DNA from 2 places in the Thalassotalea ponticola genome. Region 1 is predicted to be linked to the other one. Evidence: predicted binding sites of a transcription regulator. Region 1 holds the regulator's gene; the other holds the start of a gene.
What was found. The regulator MetJ, encoded in region 1, represses methionine synthesis genes. The targets are predictions, from matches to a motif close to TAGACGTCTAGACGTCTA.
Positions count from the first base shown of each region.

Region 1 (10,973 bases):
TTGTTACCGGAAAGCGCGATACGCCACATCCCAAATATTTTGTCGGTTCGGGTAAGGCGGAAGAAATTCGCGATGCGGTTAACATGTTTAATGCCAATGTGATCCTATTTAATCATGCGTTATCGCCATCTCAAGAGAAAAATCTCGAAGCGCTGTGTGAATGTCGGGTTATCGATCGAACAACCTTGATTCTCGATATTTTTGCCCAGCGAGCGCGCACCCATGAGGGTAAATTGCAAGTTGAGCTGGCGCAATTAAAGCATATCAGTAGCCGATTGATTCGCGGGTGGACTCACCTTGAGCGTCAAAAAGGCGGTATTGGTTTGCGCGGGCCCGGTGAGACACAGTTGGAGACGGATAGGCGACTGCTGCGCGAACGCATGCAAACCATAAGACAGCGATTAGAGCGAGTTGAAAAGCAACGGCAACAAGGACGCCGCGCGCGCGAACGAGCAGAAATACCAACCGTATCATTGGTTGGTTATACCAACGCCGGTAAGTCGACCCTATTCAATCGCATTACCGACGCACAGGTATATGCAGCCGATCAATTATTTGCAACCCTTGATCCAACTGTACGTCGCCTCCATATAGAGGATGTTGGACCGATTATTCTAGCTGACACAGTGGGATTTATCCGTCATTTGCCCCATGATCTAGTGGCCGCATTTAAAGCCACATTAACCGAGACTCGTGAGGCCGAAATACAGTTGCATGTTGTTGATATTGCAGATGAAAGACGAGCCGATAACATGGCGCAAGTCGATAGCGTGTTGACCGAAATAGGTGCCGATGACATCGAACAATTATTGGTTTGTAATAAAATTGATAAACTCGATGACGTAGCGCCGCGTATTGACAGAGACGAGCACGGCAAGCCGATTCGCGTTTGGTTGTCAGCGCAAGCAAATTTGGGCATAGAGCTGTTGAATCAAGCGTTAAGCGAGTTACTTGCGGTAGATGTTGTTGATTACACATTAAAAATTCCGCCAGTGAACGGCAAATGGCGCGGTACCTTTTATCAACTACACTGCATAAAGGACGAGCAATATGACGAGCATGGCAACTGCTTGCTGAGAATAACGCTGCCTGAACGCGAGTGGAACAAATTACTGAAAGCTGGTAAAGCGGAACTTGAAACCTTTATCCAGCGTTAGGGGTTGCAAAAATACACAACCCCTAGGCTATTGATAGTATTATTAATTGACTATAATTGATTTAATATAAGGCAATGATTTGCCTGACAATAACAATTGCTAATAACGGAGACCAGAATGGCTTGGAATGAACCGGGGAAGAACGATAATGATCCCTGGAAAAACAAAGGTGGGCGTGATCAAGGTCCACCGGATCTCGATGAATTGCTTAAAGATTTAGGCAACAAGTTTGGCGGCGTGTTTGGTGGTAACAAACCGGGCAAATCTGGCGGCAATAAATTTAGCAGCCTTGGTGCCGGTTTGATCGTTATTATTGCCTTGGTGGTTTGGGCGATCAGTGGATTTTACACTATCAAAGAAGCCGAAAAAGGCGTGGTTTTGCAATTTGGTGAGTTTAACGGGTTGGTTGAACCGGGTATTCACTGGCAACCGACGTTTATCCAACGCGTAATCCCGGTTGATGTGCAAACCACTCGTAACTTACCCGCTAGCGGTTTTATGCTGACCGAAGACGAAAACGTCGTGCGTGTTGAGATGCAAGTACAGTATCGGATTATTGACGCGCGCAATTATTTGTTTAACGTCACTGATGCCGATGGCAGTTTAGAGCACGCATTTGATAGTGCTATTCGCTATGTTGTCGGTCATTCGAAAATGGATGAGGTACTTACCTCAGGTCGTGAACGCGTGCGTCAAGCGGTTCGCGCAGAACTTGAAAAGGTAATCGAGCCTTACAACATGGGTCTATTATTAACCGATGTTAACTTTAAAGATGCCCGTCCACCTGAACAAGTAAAAGACGCCTTTGACGATGCGATTGCCGCACGAGAGGACGAAGAGCGTTTTATTCTAGAAGCTGAAGCGTATGCGCTATCAGCCGAGCCGAAGGCTCGAGGTGAGGCGAAACGCATCGAACAAGAAGCGCTAGCGTATCGCGATCAAGTGGTACTCGCGGCTCAAGGTAATGTGGCTAAATTTGATAAATTGCTACCGGAATATCAAGCGGCACCAGAGGTAACTCGTCAACGCTTGTACTTAAGCGCAATGGAAAAGATTTACTCCAACACGTCAAAAGTTATGGTTGATGTTGAAGGCGGTAACAACATGATGTACTTGCCACTCGACAAAATTATGCAACAACAAGCGTCAGGTGCGGTGCAAAACTTCAAACGAGAAGCTGCTCCTCTCGTTCCGCGTGTACCGACACAAGGACAAAACTCGAGCGTAAATTCAAACTCTTCGCGTAATGATCGTTTTAACCGAGGAGGTAATTAATCATGAAGAATTTCTCACTTATTGTGCTAGTTGTACTCGGTTTATTGACCGTATCATCGGTATTTGTGGTTAACGAAGCAGAGAAAGCGATTGTCTTTCAATTTTCTAAAATCAAACGCGACAGCAATGGTGATGTAAAGATTTACGAACCTGGCTTGCACTTCAAAATACCGCTTATCGAGCGTGTAAATAAGCTAGATGCGCGCATTCAAACCCTTGATGATCAAGCAGACCGTTTCGTTACTGCTGAGAAAAAAGACGTGTTAGTAGACAGCTACGTCAAATGGCGTATTGTTGACTTCCCGACGTTCTACGTGCGTACCAGTGGTGGTAACTTTAACAATGCCGAAGTGTTGTTAAAGCAAAAGGTAAACAACGGCTTGAGAACGGAGTTTGGTTCGCGCACCATTAAACAAATCGTATCGGGTGACCGCGATTCACTAATGGAAGAAGCCATGGTCAGCGCTGAGTCGTCAAAGGCGGAGTTGGGTATTGAAGTTATCGATGTCCGCGTAAAGCGCATTAACTTACCTGGCGAAGTTAGTAATTCAATTTACCAACGTATGCGTGCAGAACGTGAAGTTGTTGCCAAAGAGCATCGCTCGAAAGGTCGTGAGAAAGCGGCGGTAATTGAAGCGACGATCAACAAAAAAATCGCCATCATGATAGCGGATGCCAATAAAACGGCGTTTGAAGTACGAGGTGAGGGTGATGCGCTAGCAGCTAAGATATACTCTGATTCATTTAACAAAGATCCTGAGTTCTATTCTTTTGTGCGCAGTTTAGAAGCGTATGAAAAAAGCTTTAGCAACAAGGGCGACATCATGATTGTCAAACCAGACAGTGACTTTTTCCACTATCTCAAAGACAACAGTAAAGACCAGTAAACGAAATAAGCCCACATGTTTGTGGGCTTTTTTTCATCAATAACACAACAGCCAATAAGCCGATTCATCCTGCCGTCAATCGCGGTAACTGTGTTGCTTAGGGTTGTACTTACCACGGTTGACTATACCCACGATGAGCTATGACATTTTACTAAGCGCGGTTGCACTTATGTTTATCTTTGAAGGACTTGCGCCATTGCTCTTTCCAAATCGCTGGCAGAGTTTTATGTTAAAACTGGCCAATGAGCCAACCAGCCAAATCCGCCAAATTGGTCTGCTATTGGTAGGATTAGGTGCTATCATTATGCTGTGGTTGTACGGTTAGTCTTATCTATTGGTCGCGATAACTTAATTTATCGTCACTTTTCGCTGACAATTGAAGGTAAAAAATCACACAAAAAAGATGATCTAGGATAATGTATTTGTTAGAATTCGACCTCAATTTTTTTGGTGATTTGCAAAATATATTATGGGCAAAAACGTCGTTGTTTTAGGCACCCAGTGGGGTGACGAAGGTAAAGGTAAAGTTGTAGACTTGTTAACGGATAAAGCGAAATACGTTGTTCGTTATCAAGGTGGTCACAACGCGGGTCATACTCTAATCGTAAACGGTGAAAAAACCGTACTTCATTTAATTCCATCAGGTATTTTACGCGAAAACGTTAAATGCTTGATCGGTAATGGTGTTGTGTTATGCCCAACAGCGTTAATGAAAGAAATTAGCATGCTAGAAGAGCGCGGCGTTCCAGTGCGCGAGCGTTTGCTTATTAGTGATGCCTGTCCGTTAATCATGCCGTACCACATTGCCTTAGACAATGCTCGTGAACACGCTCGTGGATCGAAGAAGATTGGTACCACAGGTCGCGGTATCGGTCCTGCTTACGAAGACAAAGTTGCCCGTCGCGGTCTTCGTGTTGGCGATTTATTAGATGCTGAATCATTCAAAGCAAAATTAGCTGAGATTATGGAATACCATAACTTTGTGCTAACCAGCTACTACAAAGCAGACGCTCTAGACGTTGAAACCGTTTACCAAGAAGTGATGGCTATCGCACCGACTATCATTGCGATGATGAACGATGTCAGCGAGACGCTAGATCAAGCTCGCAAAAATGGCGAGTCAATCATGTTTGAAGGCGCACAAGGCACATTACTTGATATCGATCACGGTACCTATCCTTATGTTACTTCATCAAATACCACCGTTGGCGGTGTAGCAACAGGCTGTGGTTTTGGTCCTCGCTACCTTGATTACGTGCTTGGTATCACTAAAGCGTACACAACGCGCGTAGGCTCAGGTCCGTTCCCAACCGAATTAAACGATGAAATCGGTAATCACTTGGGTACCGTTGGTCATGAATTTGGCGCAACAACAGGTCGAGAGCGACGTTGTGGTTGGTTCGATGCCGTAGCTATGCACCGTGCAGTACAAGTAAACTCGATTAGTGGTTTCTGTTTAACCAAGCTTGACGTTCTTGACGGATTAAAAGAGTTAAAGATCTGTACTGGCTATAAAACAGCAGATGGTGAGGTACTGACGGTACCACCAATGGCCGCTGAAGGTTATGAGAACATTACGCCGGTATACGAAACTATGCCTGGTTGGGACGAGTCAACCGTTGGCGCAACGTCTTTTGACCAACTTCCTGCCAACGCGGTAGCGTATATCAAGCGCTTAGAGGAAGTAACCGGCGTGCCGATTGATATTATTTCAACGGGTCCTGACCGAGTTGAAACGATGATTTTAGTCAATCCATTTGACGAGTAAAATGATTCAAACAAAAAGCCGGCATTAGCCGGCTTTTTTGTTTCCACACTTCTCGTCTTTCTCTCACAACCTATTTGCTCTGCGCAATGCGCAGCGATGCGGTGCAGGGCGATTAGTGACCCCAAGGTGGTGGAGGTGGGGGAATTGGTTTGGTTAAATCAAAGTCTACTCGAAACACCCGTCCAGAGCGTACTAACTGATAACTAAAGCGCTCAGGGTAAATTGCGATTCGCCAAGTATTATCTATTGATTCAAATAATTGCATTTCGACAAACAGTTGCTTACTGTCATCATCGGCGACAAAGCTTTGTAATTGTGGCCAACCGTCATCCTCAGTGATACCACCGTACATGGTCAACTTATCAGCTGTGCCATCTTTATGGCGATGATCGTGCTTAAGTTGCAAGCCATCATTGGTTTTAGTGATCAGCCAAGTACGAGAAGCATCGTCACCGACATAAAAAGGAATTGCAATTGCGTTCTCTGAGCATTGTCGCACATGCATAATTAGCTGCTTATTGGCAAAGTTTTCACTATCACTTGAATCGGTGATCACTTGCCCTGAAAACGCTTGACCACACAATCGCGTCAACGACTGAAAGAACTGGTGTTGAGCTTGGCTGTTGGCGTTGCCTGTCAATGGCCATAGACTGACCGCGATGGCAACGGCAAATAAGACCGGTGCTTTACCTATCATAAAAGATTCTCTGTTATTGTTGTGTTGACTCAGCCTAACCGCTCGGTTGGATATTGGTAAGACCCTAGCTCGGTCGATAAAGTACGACCTGTTTCTGATAACTATTTGGTAAGTTTTCATGTAACATACGGAAAAATTACAATCCCCGATACACATAACAACCTATAGCTTAATAGCAAAGGATATATCAATGACAGATCTTCGTCAAAAAGCCCTCGACTACCACGCTCACCCGAAACCCGGCAAAATCAGTGTCGCCCTGACTACGGCGGCAGATACGGTTGATGATTTGTCTCTGGCGTATAGCCCTGGTGTGGCTGAACCAGTGCGCGAAATAGCTGACAACAGCGATGCTGTATATCGCTATACCAACAAAGGCAATACTGTCGCAGTGATCAGTAATGGCACAGCTATTCTCGGTCTCGGCAATTTAGGACCTCTGGCCTCGAAACCGGTAATGGAAGGCAAGGCGCTGTTGTTTAAACGCTTTGCCGATATCGACTCGTTTGATATCGAAGTTAAACACAACACCACAGAAGACTTTATTAATACGGTAGCGAATATTGCCGATACCTTTGGCGGGATCAACCTTGAAGATATTAAAGCGCCTGAGTGTTTTGCCATCGAAAAAGCACTAATAGAGCGTTGTAAAGTCCCTGTTTTTCACGATGATCAACACGGTACCGCGATTGTCACTACCGCCGCCTTGCTCAATGCGCTAGACATTCAAGGTAAGCAACTCAAGTCTGCCAAGATTGTTTGTATGGGAGCGGGCGCCGCCGCTATCGCTTGCATGGAGCTACTGATCACCTGTGGTGCGCAACGCGAAAACATCTACATGCTTGACCGCAAGGGAGTCATCCACACTCGTCGCGATGATTTAAATGAGTTTAAAAAGTTATTTGCCAACAATACCGACAAGCGTACCCTAGACGACGTCATCGATGGCGCCGACGTATTTGTCGGAGTGTCGGGTGCTAATTTGTTATCTGCACCGCAATTAAAACTGATGGCTGAAAATCCGGTTGTATTCGCGTGCTCTAACCCCGACCCTGAAATAAAACCTGAACTTGCGCACGCTACCCGAGATGATTTAATTATGGCCACAGGCCGTTCCGATTACCCAAATCAGGTCAACAACGTGTTGTGTTTTCCGTTTATCTTTCGCGGGGCGCTAGACGTTCGAGCTCGACAAATCAATGATGCGATGAAAGTTGCCGCTGTTGAGGCGATTCGTCAAATTGCCCGCTTAGACGTTCCTGATTCTGTGCTGCGTGCCAGTGGCTGCGCAACATTAGAATTTGGCAAGCAATACATTATTCCCAAACCGATGGATCCTCGCTTACTACCAAAAGTTGCCTTGGCCGTGGCAAAAGCCGCTGTCGAGTCTGGTGTGGCGGGCATCGATCTGCCGACTAACTATATGAATATAGACTAGGGTCTGCAGCTCTGTGTGGTCTAGATTTTGCCAAGACATAAAAAAAGTGCGTATAACGCACTTTTTTTTTAGTCGTTTTCTTCAAACGGGGAAAAATCGGTAATGCCCTGTTGCTCTAGCGCTTCGCGCACACTTTTTGGCAATTGATGTTCGTTGTCTTTAGCCAGATCTTCATCGCTGGGCAGGGGTTGCCCAGTAAAGGCATGTAAAAATGCCTCACACAATAATTCACTATTGGTTGCGTGACGCAAGTTGTTCACTTGCCGGCGAGTTCTTTCATCCGTCAGTACTTTTAATACGCGCAGCGGTATGGAGACCGTGATTTTTTTCACTTGCTCACTTTTTTTACCATGTGGTGCGTATGGATTAATGTATTCACCGTTCCAGTCAGCCATTTGAGTTCCCTTAATTTTTGCAATGTATCAGTGGCAATATTGGCGCTGATAACTGTTCTACAAATTGTACTGAATATGCGATGTTAGTCAATATTCAACAGCAAAGACGTTTAGATGTCTATATTTTCTTGACCGGATGATTTTTTAGTTATAGATTTATAGACGTCTAAACATCTATTTTGAGAGGCTGACGATGAGTAAGCGACAAAGTGCAACCATTGCCGCTCAAGCGGGCATTAATCGCGACGCGCACTACGGTGCCGTGGTGGCACCGCTACACATGTCGACGACGTATAGCCTCAAAGGTTTTAACCAAAAACGTCAGTTTGACTATGCGCGCACAGCAAATCCGACTACCTATACACTCGCCAGTGTCTTAGCCGATCTCGAAGGTGGGCGACATGCAATCGTTACCAATACCGGTATGGCTGCGATTTTACTGTTGTGTCAACTATTGCACAGTGGCGATCGAATCTTGATCCCCCACGATTGTTATGGTGGTAGTTACCGGTTATTCACCCATTTGGCCAAACGCGGCCAGTTTATCGTTGATATCGTCGATCAAACCGACCTTGACGCAGTGCGTTTGGCATTGCGTAAAAAGCCCAAGGTGATACTTGTTGAAACGCCAAGTAATCCATTGCTGCGCATTGTTGATATCGCCCAAATTTGTGAGTTGGCACGTTGTGTTGATGCCGTTGTTGCTGTCGACAATACGTTTTTATCGCCAGAGCTACAAAGACCGTTAGAGCACGGTGCAGATATTGTTATTCACTCAACCACCAAGTTTATCAACGGCCACTCGGATGTCGTTGGTGGCGCTCTCATTTGCAAACATCGAGCGCTTGGTGAAGAGCTAGCGTGGTGGGCAAACTGCATCGGTGTTACCGGCGGTGCGTTTGATGCTTATCAAACCCTACGCGGTATAAAAACGCTGCCGCTGCGCATTGTGCAGCACAGTGCTAATACCCAAGCGGTACTGCAGTTGCTAACCACCCATAAACAGGTGGCGAAAGTGTACTATCCGGGGCTTAGCGATCATCAAGGGCATGATATTGCGAGTAAACAACAAATTGGCTACGGCTCTATGGTGTCTTTTGAACTGGCGGGACAAGATCAGCAGCTGCGTCAGTTTGTTAGCTCGTTAACCTTAATTACCTTGGCTCAATCACTAGGCGGGGTGGAATCGCTTATTGCTCATCCAGCAACGATGACTCACGCAGGCATGGATGCCAAAGCGCAACAACAAGCGGGAATTTCGCCGTCGTTACTGCGCTTATCAGTGGGGATTGAGTCGGCACTTGATATCGTCGCTGATCTCAAACAGGCGTTAGACGCTTTGACTTAACAGCTTTGACTTATAGAACTCGATCAATAACAGCAGGAGTGTGTTATGAATGCGAAAGCTCGACAGCTAGAATTATTAAACCGCACCGTTCGCGATTTAGATCGCGATTTAAACGTGTCATTTGAGTTCTTTCCGCCAAATAGCGCCGCAATGGAACAGACATTATGGCAATCGGTAGAACGACTGGCGCCGTTAAATCCGAGTTTTGTCTCGGTTACCTACGGCGCGGGAAGTGGCACCCGAGATCGCACTCACTCAGTTATCAAACGCATTCAAGCTCAGACTGACCTACAAGCGGCACCCCATTTAACCTGTATCGATGCATCGACCGAGCAACTCATCGATATTGCCAAGGATTATTGGCACAGTGGCGTTCGTCATATCGTTGCATTGCGCGGTGATTTACCTGACGGCCAGAGTAAACCATCGATGTTTGCCAATGACCTAGTTAGCTTGTTAAAGCAGGTGGCTGACTTTGAGATTTCGGTCGCCGCTTATCCAGAGACGCATCCAGAATCACCTAATGCACAATTTGATTTGGTTAATTTGAAGCGCAAGGTTGATGCGGGAGCTACGCGAGCAATTAGCCAGTTCTTTTTTGATATGGACGCGTTTTTGCGCTTTCGCGATCGCTGCGTTGCGGTAGGTATTGATGTCGATATTGTGCCCGGCATATTACCCGTTTCAAATTTTGCCACGTTGAAGCGATTTGCAGCACTTACCAATGTGAGTGTCCCAGACTGGATGGGGCAGCTTTATGAGGGCTTAGATGACGACCCAACCACGCGCAACTTAGTGGGGGCAAATATTGCGATGGAGCAGGTTAAAATTTTGTGCAGTGAGGGGGTAAATGACTTTCATTTTTATACCTTGAATCGCTCAGAGTTAACCTATGCAATTTGTCACACTCTCGGCGTTAGACCTTAACGCAACATGATAAGTGCGCTCACGCGCAGCAATAATGAGTAATTAGCCGGTGTAATAACGCCAAGGTCGGTTCAACTTGATCAACGTGTAGGTATTCATTTGCTTGATGGGCTTGGTCAATTGAGCCCGGCCCCAAGACCAACGTCTGGCAACCTAATTGCTGAATAAATGGTGCCTCAGTAGCGTAGTTAACGGCTTGACAACAATGGCCAGAGAAGCGCTGGGCACTGACCACCAACTCGCTATCCTGTGCTTCTTTAAACGCTGGCGAGCTGGCGTGTAGTGGCTGCATTTGAATACTACCGGGGTGTTGTTTACAAATCGGTAATAGCGCATCGGCAAGCCACGCCAATAAATCTTCATCGGCAATACCCGGTATGGCCCGCAGGTCAATATCGAGGTAGCAATCTTGGCATATGCGGTTGGCGTTATCTCCGCCCTTTATCGCACCTAAGTTTAGCGTCGGTTGTTGCACGCTGAACGCCGCGTTGCGGTAATTTTGCTGTAAGTGTTTGCGCAGTAGTTGCAAGCGTTGAATAACCTCCACCATAACCTCAATTGCATTGAGACCATTGGCCGGGTCGCTTGAATGACCGGACTTGCCGCGCACCGTTATGCGATGCGACATATGACCCTTGTGCATGTGCACAGGCTTCAACTCAGTGGGTTCACCAATAATGGCGACCTCGGGTTTGACTAATTGCTGTTTGACGAAAAAGCGCGCGCCAGCCATGGTCGTTTCCTCATCTGCGGTGACCAATATATACAGAGGTTTAGTGAGCTTATGCCGAGGAATGGCGGTACACGCCTGCAATACAAAGGCGAAAAAGCCTTTCATATCACAACTGCCAAGACCGTAGAATTTGTCGTCTATCAACCGTAATTTGAATGGATCGGTGAGCCAGCCCTGATCGTCATAAGGTACTGTATCACTGTGCCCAGATAGTAATAGCCCCCCCTCACCAGAGCCAAGTGTAGCTAGCATATTGTATTTGTTGTTGGTGTTAATCACTTGGTCAATGCTGATAGTAAAGCCCAGTGATTCAAACCAGCTCGCTAATAACTCGATCACCGGTAAATT
Region 1 covers NZ_CP166871.1:3,179,098-3,190,070, reverse strand. Annotated here, with positions in the region: gene hflX (ribosome rescue GTPase HflX) at 1-1,157, shown strand, start outside; gene hflK (FtsH protease activity modulator HflK) at 1,275-2,432, shown strand; gene hflC (protease modulator HflC) at 2,435-3,319, shown strand; gene ACAY30_RS14040 (DUF2065 domain-containing protein) at 3,489-3,644, shown strand; gene ACAY30_RS14035 (adenylosuccinate synthase) at 3,789-5,087, shown strand; gene ACAY30_RS14030 (hypothetical protein) at 5,200-5,784, opposite strand; gene ACAY30_RS14025 (malic enzyme-like NAD(P)-binding protein) at 5,975-7,222, shown strand; gene metJ (met regulon transcriptional regulator MetJ) at 7,291-7,617, opposite strand; gene metB (cystathionine gamma-synthase) at 7,811-8,965, shown strand; gene metF (methylenetetrahydrofolate reductase) at 9,011-9,892, shown strand; gene argE (acetylornithine deacetylase) at 9,912-10,973, opposite strand, start outside.

Region 2 (10,973 bases), 410 kb from region 1:
TCATCTCAACCATAAATGTTGATCGACCACTGGCTAAGTCATCAGAGGCGCCAATGCGAGTAAAAATACGGTCAACAATGCCAATTTCCGCGCTGTCAGCGGGAACAAAGCTACCGACGTGGGCAAGTAAGGTGATCAACGCGGTTTGTCGCATATAGGTCGACTTACCGCCCATATTAGGTCCGGTAATTATTAACATGCGCCGTTGGTTGTTAAGTTCAACCGGATTGGCGATAAAAGCATCATCTGTCACTTGTTCAACTACTGGGTGACGGCCGGCACTGATGTGTATACCCGGTTGGTCGGTTAACTTGGGACGTTGATAGTTGAGTGTTTCAGCCCGTTCGGCAAAGGTGTTGAGCACATCTAAGCTAGCGACTGCTTCAGCACAGTGCTGTAATTGTTCTATGTACTGTTCAAATAAATCAAACAACTGCTCGTAGAGGCGTTTTTCAAGGGCCAAAAAACGACTTTGTGCCGAGAGCACTTTTTCCTCGTGTTGTTTTAATTCGTGGGTAACAAAGCGCTCATTATTTTTCAGCGTTTGCCGGCGAATATAATGCTCGGGAACATCCTGAGACTGGGCGCGGCTGATTTCAATATAAAAGCCGTGTACCTTGTTGAAGCCAACTTTTAACGTTTGAATACCGCTGCTTTCTCGTTCGCGGGCTTCCAATTGCTGGAGAAAATCTGTGGCGCCTTGGCTAAGTGACCGAAGTTCGTCTAATTCACTATTGTAGCCAGGTGCAATAACACCGCCGTCGCGGATGAGAACTGGTGGATTCTCAACAATGGCATTATCCAGTAGTTGTTGTAAATATTCTATCGGCGCTACGTCTTCGGCCAATTGCTGCATTAGCGGTGCTTGGCAAAGTGCCGAGAGCTGATGTAATTCAGGCAGTCGCGTTAACGCATTGCGCAACCGGGCAAAATCTCTTGGGCGTGCGCTGCGCAGCGCAATACGCGCGACTATGCGCTCAATGTCGCCAATGCTTTTGATCACCTCATACACATCCTGCTGTAAATCTTGCTGCAGAATATCGGCGATTGCATCTTGGCGTTGTTCAAGTAGGGCGACATCGCGCAGTGGAAAATGCAACCAGCGCTTCAGTAAGCGCGAGCCCATAGCGGAAGCGGTTTTATCGAGCACAGATGCTAAAGTATTGTCATAGCCTCCGGCGAGATTTGTTGTCAATTCGAGATTTTTACGGGTTGCTGCATCTAAAATAACGCCGCTTGAATAGGCTTGAGCCTTGATCGATCTAATATGTGGCAAAGCACCGCGTTGAGTGTCCTTGACGTACTGCAATAAACAGCCAGCGGCACTGAGCCCCAAGGGATAATCGGCGACACCAAACCCAGATAGCTGTTTGGTTTTAAACTGCTCGTTGAGTAGTTTGTTTGCTGTTGCTAAGTCGTATTCCCAATCAGGTCTGCGACGTGTGCCTTTTAAATCATTGATAAGGTCGATAGCGGCAAAGGACTCGGGGTAAAGCAACTCCGCTGGATTGAGACGTTGTAACTCGGCTTGCAACTGCTCACGGGTTTTGGGTTGGCAAATAACAAAACGGCCAGAGCTCATATCGAGATAGGCGATGCCAAACCCTTGATTCGATTTTTCAAACACCGATACCAATAAATTGTCCTGCTTGTCTTGCAGTAGCGCTTCATCAGATAGGGTACCAGGAGTAACAATGCGAACCACCTTTCGCTCTACGGGACCTTTACTTGTCGCAGGATCGCCAATTTGCTCACAAATGGCTACAGACTCGCCAAGTTGCACTAACTTAGCCAAATAATTTTCAACGGCGTGGTAGGGTACTCCCGCCATAGGGATTGCGTTACCGCCCGACTTTCCACGTGCGGTTAGGGATATATCAAGTAAATCAGCGGCTTTTTTCGCATCGTCATAGAATAACTCGTAAAAATCACCCATGCGATAAAACAGCAGTATATTTGGAAACTCCGATTTTATGGTTAAATATTGCCGCATCATAGGCGTGTGATTGGCGTTGTCAGAAAGATGGTTTGTCATGGATTTACTTAAGTTGATCTGTTTGACGAAAAAAAATCAAGGTCAATAAAGGCGCTTTTTCTGCAGTATTGAACCGTGAAATATCTGATGAAATGTGTTCTGTAAAGATGTTAAAATAATCCGCGCAAAAGCGCAAAGACGTTTTGCCAATAATCCTTGTTTATGTAGATTATTGTGAATCAATAGCGAACAGCAATTAGCGCTAACATTGAAAGGCGGTTGTTGCATTCAATGTAATGGTTGTAGAGTTAATTACACCTTGCAATAAAACCACTGTATAAACAAAGCTAAATTCGCTTGTTGACCAGCTTAAATATGGTGGTAACTACAGGTCAACTCATTAAAAGTTGTTTATTTTCAAAGTGTTATGTTTTTTGTTTAAATTTTTTAGCAAAAGGTATTGATACTGTACGATTATACAGTATACTGTTCATTAATTACTGGATAAGTTATAAAAAAATTCACTGGAGACCACAATGGATGCGAATAAAGAAAAGGCGTTAGCCGCGGCATTAGGCCAAATTGAACGTCAATTCGGAAAAGGTTCAATCATGAAATTAGGTGAGAACCGCAGCATGGATGTTGAAACAATTTCTACCGGTTCATTGTCGTTAGACGTTGCGCTTGGCGCAGGCGGTTTACCGATGGGACGCATCATCGAAATTTACGGTCCAGAGTCAAGTGGTAAAACAACGTTAACCCTTGAAGTTATTGCCGAAGCCCAACGCAACGGCAAAGTGTGTGCGTTCGTAGACGCCGAGCATGCCTTAGACCCAATTTACGCTGAAAAGTTAGGTGTGAACATTGACGACTTGTTGGTATCTCAGCCAGATACCGGTGAGCAAGCATTAGAAATTTGCGACATGCTAACGCGCTCAGGTGCCGTTGACGTTATCGTGGTTGACTCGGTAGCAGCGTTAACACCGAAAGCTGAAATTGAAGGTGACATGGGCGATAGCCACATGGGTCTACAAGCGCGTATGTTGTCGCAAGCTATGCGCAAACTTACCGGTAACCTTAAGCAATCAAATACGATGATGATTTTTATCAACCAGATTCGTATGAAAATTGGTGTGATGTTTGGTAATCCAGAAACCACAACTGGTGGTAATGCATTGAAATTCTACGCGTCAGTACGTCTAGATATTCGTCGTACAGGTGCGGTGAAAGAAGGTGATGCAATCACTGGTAACGAAACTCGCGTTAAAGTGGTTAAGAACAAAATTGCTCCACCGTTTAAACAAGCTGAATTCCAAATCATGTACGGTGAAGGTATCAACAACATCGGTGAGCTTATCGATTTAGGTGTACAACACAAGCTAGTTGAAAAAGCCGGTGCATGGTACAGCTGTAACGGTGAGCGTATCGGTCAAGGTAAAGCCAATGCCTGTAACTTCTTAAAAGAAAATCCAGCCATGGCTAAAGATTTAGATACTAAATTGCGCGCATTACTACTAACACCAGCGACGCCGGTAGAAGAAGCTCTAGAAGAAGAATCTGAATAACTTAGCGTTTAGCTATAAGAAATAACCAAAGGCCGCATCAGCGGCCTTTTTTATTTGTGTTTGTTAATGGGGCGAGTGTACCATGTGAATTAACCATGCGTATTGTCATCAATTGACACAGACCAAACTCGCGTTAATCATCGCCAATCAATCTCACTTTGTCAGCGCAAATCTGTGGCATATTTGCCAAATCTTGTTTTAAGGAAATATTAAAAACAATCTGACTGGACAAGTGCACGAGATCACAATAAAAAAACACCTCACTCACCTAAGTGACTGAGGTGTTTTTATGTTAACGCCAAATTAACTACCGATGTGTTCTTTTATAAAGTCCAGCATCGTCTGCAGCGTGGTAACTCGGTGTTCAGGGGTGATAAAACCGTGGTATTCGTTGTCGATATACAAGGTTTTATAAGGGTGTTTTTTATCGCGTAACGCTTTTTCCAACGCTTCGGCTTGTGAGATCGGCGTGCGTTCATCGGCACTACCGTGAATCAACAATATTGGCGCCTTTAATTGATCAACATTGTGAACCGGTGAAAATGGCTTAATGGTTTCATGGTCGATACCGCCGAGTACTTTGTTTAAGTAGTGGCGCCCGTACGGGTGGCCGGGAGTATCACCATCAGTAAACATCATTTCTAAATCGTAGACACCCGATGCGCCAATGACACATTCGTATAAATCAGGCGCTAAAATAGCGCTTTGCACCGCGGAATAAGCACCAAAACTGCCACCCCAAATACAAATTCGATTTTTATCGGCAACCTTACTGGCGATAGCCCACTTAGTGGCATCAATTATGTCGTGTTGAATTTTGCGTCCCCACTCTTGATAGCCTGCTTGCTCAAATGTTGCACCGTATCCGCCAGAACCGCGAAAGTTGACTTGCAATATCGCATAACCCTGAGATGCTATGGCTTGGGTACGCCAGTCGTATTCCCAATAATCACGTGGCCCGTGCGGTCCACCGTGTGGGTGAACAATAAGTGGTAAGTTAGCATCTTTCTTACCATTTGGTAAGGTCAAATAACCGGTTAACTTCAAGCCGTCGCGACTGGTAAAGTGAAACGGCTCAACTCGGGCAAGCTTTTTCTGATCAAGCCAGCTTGCTCGGTGGGTGAGAAACTGGGCTTTATTGGTTTCAGTATTGTATAAATAATACGTACCTGGGTTGCGATCACCAGACACATATACGGTGAGAATTTTGCCGTCTTCGGTAGCACTGGTGATCTCGACCGAGTCGCCTTTAAACGCGGCGTACAGGTTTTTGTGTACATTCGCGTGCTCTACCTTATCGTTAAAAATCAGATAGTTTGAGTAGTCTTCGTCGATGCGAATACCATAGGGTTGGTTTTTGTAGTTGGTTAACACATCACTGATTTCAACGTACTCGTTGTGATAAATCTTATGCAATTTTTGCGTTGAAAATTGATAAGAATACAAGGTTCCGGTATCACCACTGTTGTAGTAAATGAAATACACTTTGTCATTGTCTGCGGAGAATCCCTGTGGGTCGATATCACCATCAGAGGTATCTAGACCAACATCAAACGATTGCCATTCACCGTCGACGTCTCGGTAAAACAGGTCTTGAGTTCTATCGACATTAACACCCTGCGCAAATCGCACTTCACCATTGTGATCAAGAAGTATATCATTACCTCGACCTGGCGAGCGCAACAGTTTGCGTTGTTTGCCGGTATAAACGTCAAGCAGGTAGATCTCCGCGTTGGCGGCCTCTTTATGTCGTGCATTTTGCCAGGGACTCACACTAATAATAATTTTTCGAGGGTCTTGTTTATAAAGCGAGGCAATATAGGCGTGACCGGCAGATACTTTACTTCCTGTTCGACCTCGTATTGAACTGGTCTCGGTTACCGCAGCAGTTGCGCCAAATATTGATTCAGGCTGACTGCCATCGTAGTTGACCGCAAATAAACGACCCGTAGAGTAGGTTAGGTCTAACGGTCCGTAAAATGAGTTAATGCTGATCACCACACGTTCATCATTTACCCAATCGAAATAGCCGATACTCTCTTCACCCGACATGTTAACCGCATAGGTTACTTTTTTGGTCTTGGTATCAACAAACACCAAGTTTCTTTTGCCTTCGTTGACGGAGCGAATGGCAATGTGCTTACCATTTGGAGAGATTCTGATCAGATCGTTTTCGATATCACGAGCAAAATCGTGCAGCTCGATCGCCTGAACTGACGTGACGCTTAAGCTGATAAGTATGGCGAATATGCGCTGAAGTAGCTTCATAACATCCCTATTATTTAAGTTATTATTTTGTTAAAAGTTGTCTGTTTTTTAACACGTTTGTCGTTTATTTTCAATACAATGGCGAGTAAATGATGGCCCTAACGAACTCTTTTATTTAGACGTCTATACGTTTAGATGTTGACTTGTAGTGGGTGTTTAGTAGTATAAAAAGAAGACAGTAAGCGACTTAAGGAGATATTTGTGCCAATAAAAATACCGGATAGCCTACCGGCATTGTCGGTTTTGGCTAATGAAAATATCTTTGTTATGTCACAAGGGCGAGCGCAGAGCCAAGATATACGACCGATGCAGTTAGCGATTGTCAACTTAATGCCCAATAAAATTGAAACCGAAATTCAATTACTGCGCATGTTGTCAAATACACCGCTACAAGTAAATGTGGATTTAGTGCGTCTTCATCTCAATGAGCCAAAGCATACTGCCAAAGCCCATGTAGATGCGTTTTATGTACTATTTGATGATATTAAGCACAAGCGTTACGATGGGTTAATTATTACTGGCGCACCACTTGCTCAACTGGAGTACCAGCAGGTTTCCTACTGGCAAAAAATATGTGACGTATTCGCGTGGGCTAACAGCCACGTTACCTCAACTCTGTATTCGTGTTGGGCAGCGCACGCTGCATTGTACTATCGCTTTGGCATCGAGCGACAATTGCGACAAACCAAGCTATCCGGGGTTTATCGCCATCAAACCATGGTCGCCAACGAACCGTTAACCCGGGGATTTGACGAGTACTTTCTAGTACCCCATTCTCGGTTTGGGCAACTACCCTTGGATACCTATAAGCAAGTCGAGCAACTAGCCATATTAGCGCACTCGGCGCAAGCCGGAGTCTATTTAGCGGCGACAAAAGATAAGAAACACGTGTTTGTGACCGGCCATCCCGAGTATGACGCCACCACGTTAAACGACGAATATCAACGTGACTTAGCTTCTGGCGTATCGCCTCACTGTCCTGAAAACTATTATCCGGACGATGACCCAATAAACACACCGGTCAATAGTTGGCGCAGTCACGGTAGCTTGTTATTTACCAATTGGCTTAATTACTACGTGTATCAGATTACTCCATATCAATTGCAGCACGGCAATACGCAAACCGTTAAACGATAGTGGCTCAGTTAGGAAATCTTGTGAAATCAGCATCGGCATTATTAATAGAACAACAATTACAACAGCGCATATTAGTCCTCGATGGCGCCATGGGGACGATGATTCAGCAACACCAGTTTAGCGAGCGTGATTTTCGCAGTGAGCGCTTTGCCAAGTGGCATTGTGACGTAAAGGGCAATAACGATTTACTGGTACTAACCCAACCTGAGGCAATCAAAGACATCCATCGTCAATACTTGCTCGCTGGTGCGGATATCATCGAAACCAACAGCTTTAATGCCACACGCATTGCCATGGCAGATTACGATATGCAAGAGTTATCGGCCGAAATCAATTTACAAGCTGCCCGTATAGCTCGCCAAGTGGCCGATGAAATCACCAAGCTTGAGCCGCACAAACCGCGTTTTGTTGCAGGGGTGTTAGGGCCGACCAATCGCACCTGTTCTATTTCGCCAGACGTTAATAATCCGGCATTTCGCAACATCAGTTTTAATGAACTCGCCTTAGCGTATCGCGAATCTACCGCAGCACTGATCGACGGCGGCGTTGATATCATTATGATTGAGACCATCTTCGATACGTTAAACGCTAAGGCCGCCATTTTTGCCGTTGAAGAGGTCTTTGCCGAATGTCAAATGCGTTTACCAATTATGATCTCCGGCACCATCACCGATGCTTCGGGACGGACACTTTCCGGCCAAACGACAGAGGCGTTTTATAACTCACTGCGTCATGCTAATCCAATTGCGATCGGCCTTAATTGTGCGCTTGGTCCCGTGGAGCTACGCCAATACATTGAAGAGCTCAGTTATATCAGCGATTTTGCCATATCGGCACACCCCAATGCCGGATTACCAAACGCCTTTGGTGAATACGACTTTACAGTGGCCGATATGAATGCGCATATTAAAGAGTGGGCTGAATCAGGTTTTTTAAACATTGTTGGCGGTTGTTGTGGTACCACACCCGAGCACATTAAAGGCATTGCTGATACGGTAAAAGATATTAAACCAAGAGTGGTCAAGTCGCAGCCTATCGCCTGTCGCTTATCGGGTTTAGAAGCGTTGAATATTGATCAAAACAGCTTGTTTGTAAACGTCGGTGAGCGCACCAATGTTACCGGCTCTGCTATTTTTAGGCGCCTTATTACCGAACAAAAATACGATGACGCCATAGCCGTGGCGTTACAACAGGTGGAAAACGGCGCACAAATTATCGACATCAACATGGATGAGGGCATGCTTGATAGTCAAGCGGCTATGGTGACCTTTCTCAACCTTGTTGCTGGCGAGCCGGATATTGCCAAAGTGCCCATTATGCTCGACTCGTCAAAATGGGAGATTATTGAAGCTGGCCTGCAATGTATACAAGGCAAGGGCATTGTTAACTCCATCTCGTTAAAGGAAGGCGAGCAAGAATTTAAACGCCAAGCTGAGCTTATTCGCCGTTATGGTGCTGCCGTTATCATTATGGCGTTTGATGAAGTAGGTCAAGCGGACACTAAGCAGCGCAAAGTGGAGATTTGTCAGCGCGCCTATCGAATTTTGGTCGACGAGCTGAACTTTCCACCCGAAGACATCATTTTTGACCCAAACATTTTTGCCATCGCCACCGGCATCGAAGAGCACGATAACTACGCGGTCGACTTTATCGAAGCTACGCGTGAAATAAAGCAAACCTTACCGCACGCGATGATCTCGGGCGGCGTGTCCAATGTGTCGTTCTCGTTTCGCGGCAATAACCCGGTGCGCGAAGCGATTCACGCGGTGTTTTTATTTCACGCCATTAAAAACGGCATGGATATGGGCATTGTCAATGCTGGTCAGTTAGCGATTTATCAAGACATAGCTAAAGATTTGTTAGTTGCTGTTGAAGATGTTGTGCTTAACCGTGATAGTGGCGCGACTGAGCGGTTGCTAACCATAGCCGAACAATATCGCGACCAAGCGACAGGGAAAACATCTAAGGCTGATTTGGCGTGGCGCGAGTTACCAGTAAATAAACGCTTAGAGCATGCATTGGTGAAAGGCATTAATGAATATATCGTTGCCGATACCGAACAGGCTCGTCTCGGCGCTGAACATCCGCTGCAAGTGATTGAAGGGCCATTGATGGATGGCATGAATGTCGTTGGCGACTTATTTGGTGAAGGACAAATGTTTTTGCCGCAAGTGGTGAAATCTGCACGAGTAATGAAACAAGCGGTGGCGCATTTGCAACCGTTTATCGAAGCGACCAAAACCACCAGTAAATCCAATGGCAAAATTTTATTGGCAACGGTAAAAGGCGATGTGCATGACATAGGTAAAAACATTGTTGGCGTGGTATTGCAGTGCAATAACTTTGAGGTGATCGATCTTGGGGTGATGGTGCCCTGCGAGAAAATCTTACAAGTGGCTAAACAAGAAGAGGTTGATATCATTGGCTTGTCAGGGCTTATTACTCCAAGTCTTGATGAGATGGTACACGTGGCGAAAGAAATGCAACGCCTTGATTTTAATTTGCCTTTGTTAATCGGCGGCGCGACTACCTCAAAGGCGCATACTGCGGTGAAGATTGATCAGCAATATCAACACCCTGTGATATATGTTGCCAATGCCTCGCGTTCGGTGTCTGTTGTCAGCGCACTGTTAAATGACAAACTTAAAGCTGATTTAATGCAGCGCACTGAAAAAGAGTACCAAACCATTCGTCAGCGCCACTTACAAAAAAGCCCTCGTAGCGAACTGATATCGTTAGCTGATGCACGTGCTAATGCATTTGTGGCCGACTATAGCAACTACACCCCCGTTAAACCGAATAAGCTTGGGGTAACGGTATTGAATGGGCTTGACTTAAATGTCGTGCGTAATTACATCGATTGGACGCCATTTTTCTTAACCTGGCAATTGTCGGGTAAATACCCCGCCATTCTCGAACATGAACTGATTGGCGAAGAAGCCAGTAAGCTTTTTAATGATGCCAACCGCATGCTCGATGAGTTAGTTGCCAATAGCAGCATTGAAGCGCGAGCGGTGTTAGGCTTATTCCCAGCAGCGAGCGACGGCGATGATATTGTCGTCTACGCCGACGAGAGCAAACAGCAGGTTATTGCGAGACTCGCCCATTTGCGACAACAAACCGCCAAACCAGCAGGTCAGTTTAACCGGTGTTTGAGTGATTACGTAGCAAGCCAAGATTCAGACATTGACGATTACATCGGCGCGTTTGCCGTCTCATCGGGGTTTGGTGTTGATGACTTAGTGGCAAAGTACGACGCTGAGCACGACACCTACAATTCTATTTTACTCAAAGCGGTTGCCGATCGCTTAGCCGAAGCGAGCGCAGAGTATTTACATGAGCAAGTGCGCAAACACTATTGGGGTTACTGCCCTGATGAAGACTTTGATAATGCGTCATTAATCCGCGAGCAATACCAAGGTATTCGTCCTGCACCGGGATACCCCGCCTGCCCTGAGCACACCGAAAAACAAACCCTTTGGGATTTGCTTAATGTTGAACACAATATTGGTATGCAGCTCACCTCAAGTTATGCCATGTGGCCAGGAGCGGCCGTCAGCGGTTGGTACTTTGCCCATCCTCAAAGCAAGTATTTTGCGGTGGCAAAAGTCGACCAACAACAAGCCGAAAGTTATGCCAAGCGCAAAGGTTGGTCATTAAGCGAAGCAGAAAAGTGGCTCGCGCCGAATTTGAATTACGAACCTTAAAAACAAAAGGGCATCAATGATGCCCTTTTCTAATCTAACTAATACCGGAAGTTACTGAATTTTAATCACATCCGCTGCCGGGCCTGTTTTTGGCATGGGCTTGGCGTTTAGTGGCGCAATAGGCTCAGCTTTTAGTTTGTCGTTAAGGTATTCAATACCTTTTTGTAGCTGGGCATCAAAGCCGTTAAAGGTAGCGTATGGTAGGTTATCGACCTCAATATCAGGTGACACACCAGTACCTTCTACTACCCACGTACCGTCTAGTGAGTATTGCGGTAATTCTGCAACTCGCGCCATACCGTTATCGGTTAAACGGTTACG
Region 2 covers NZ_CP166871.1:2,764,485-2,775,457, reverse strand. Annotated here, with positions in the region: gene mutS (DNA mismatch repair protein MutS) at 1-2,035, opposite strand, end outside; gene recA (recombinase RecA) at 2,512-3,540, shown strand; gene ACAY30_RS12065 (S9 family peptidase) at 3,844-5,808, opposite strand; gene metA (homoserine O-succinyltransferase) at 6,010-6,945, shown strand; gene metH (methionine synthase) at 6,966-10,652, shown strand; gene ACAY30_RS12050 (S41 family peptidase) at 10,704-10,973, opposite strand, start outside.
Region 2: the regulator MetJ is predicted to act here: its motif matches at 5,925-5,942, upstream of metA (homoserine O-succinyltransferase).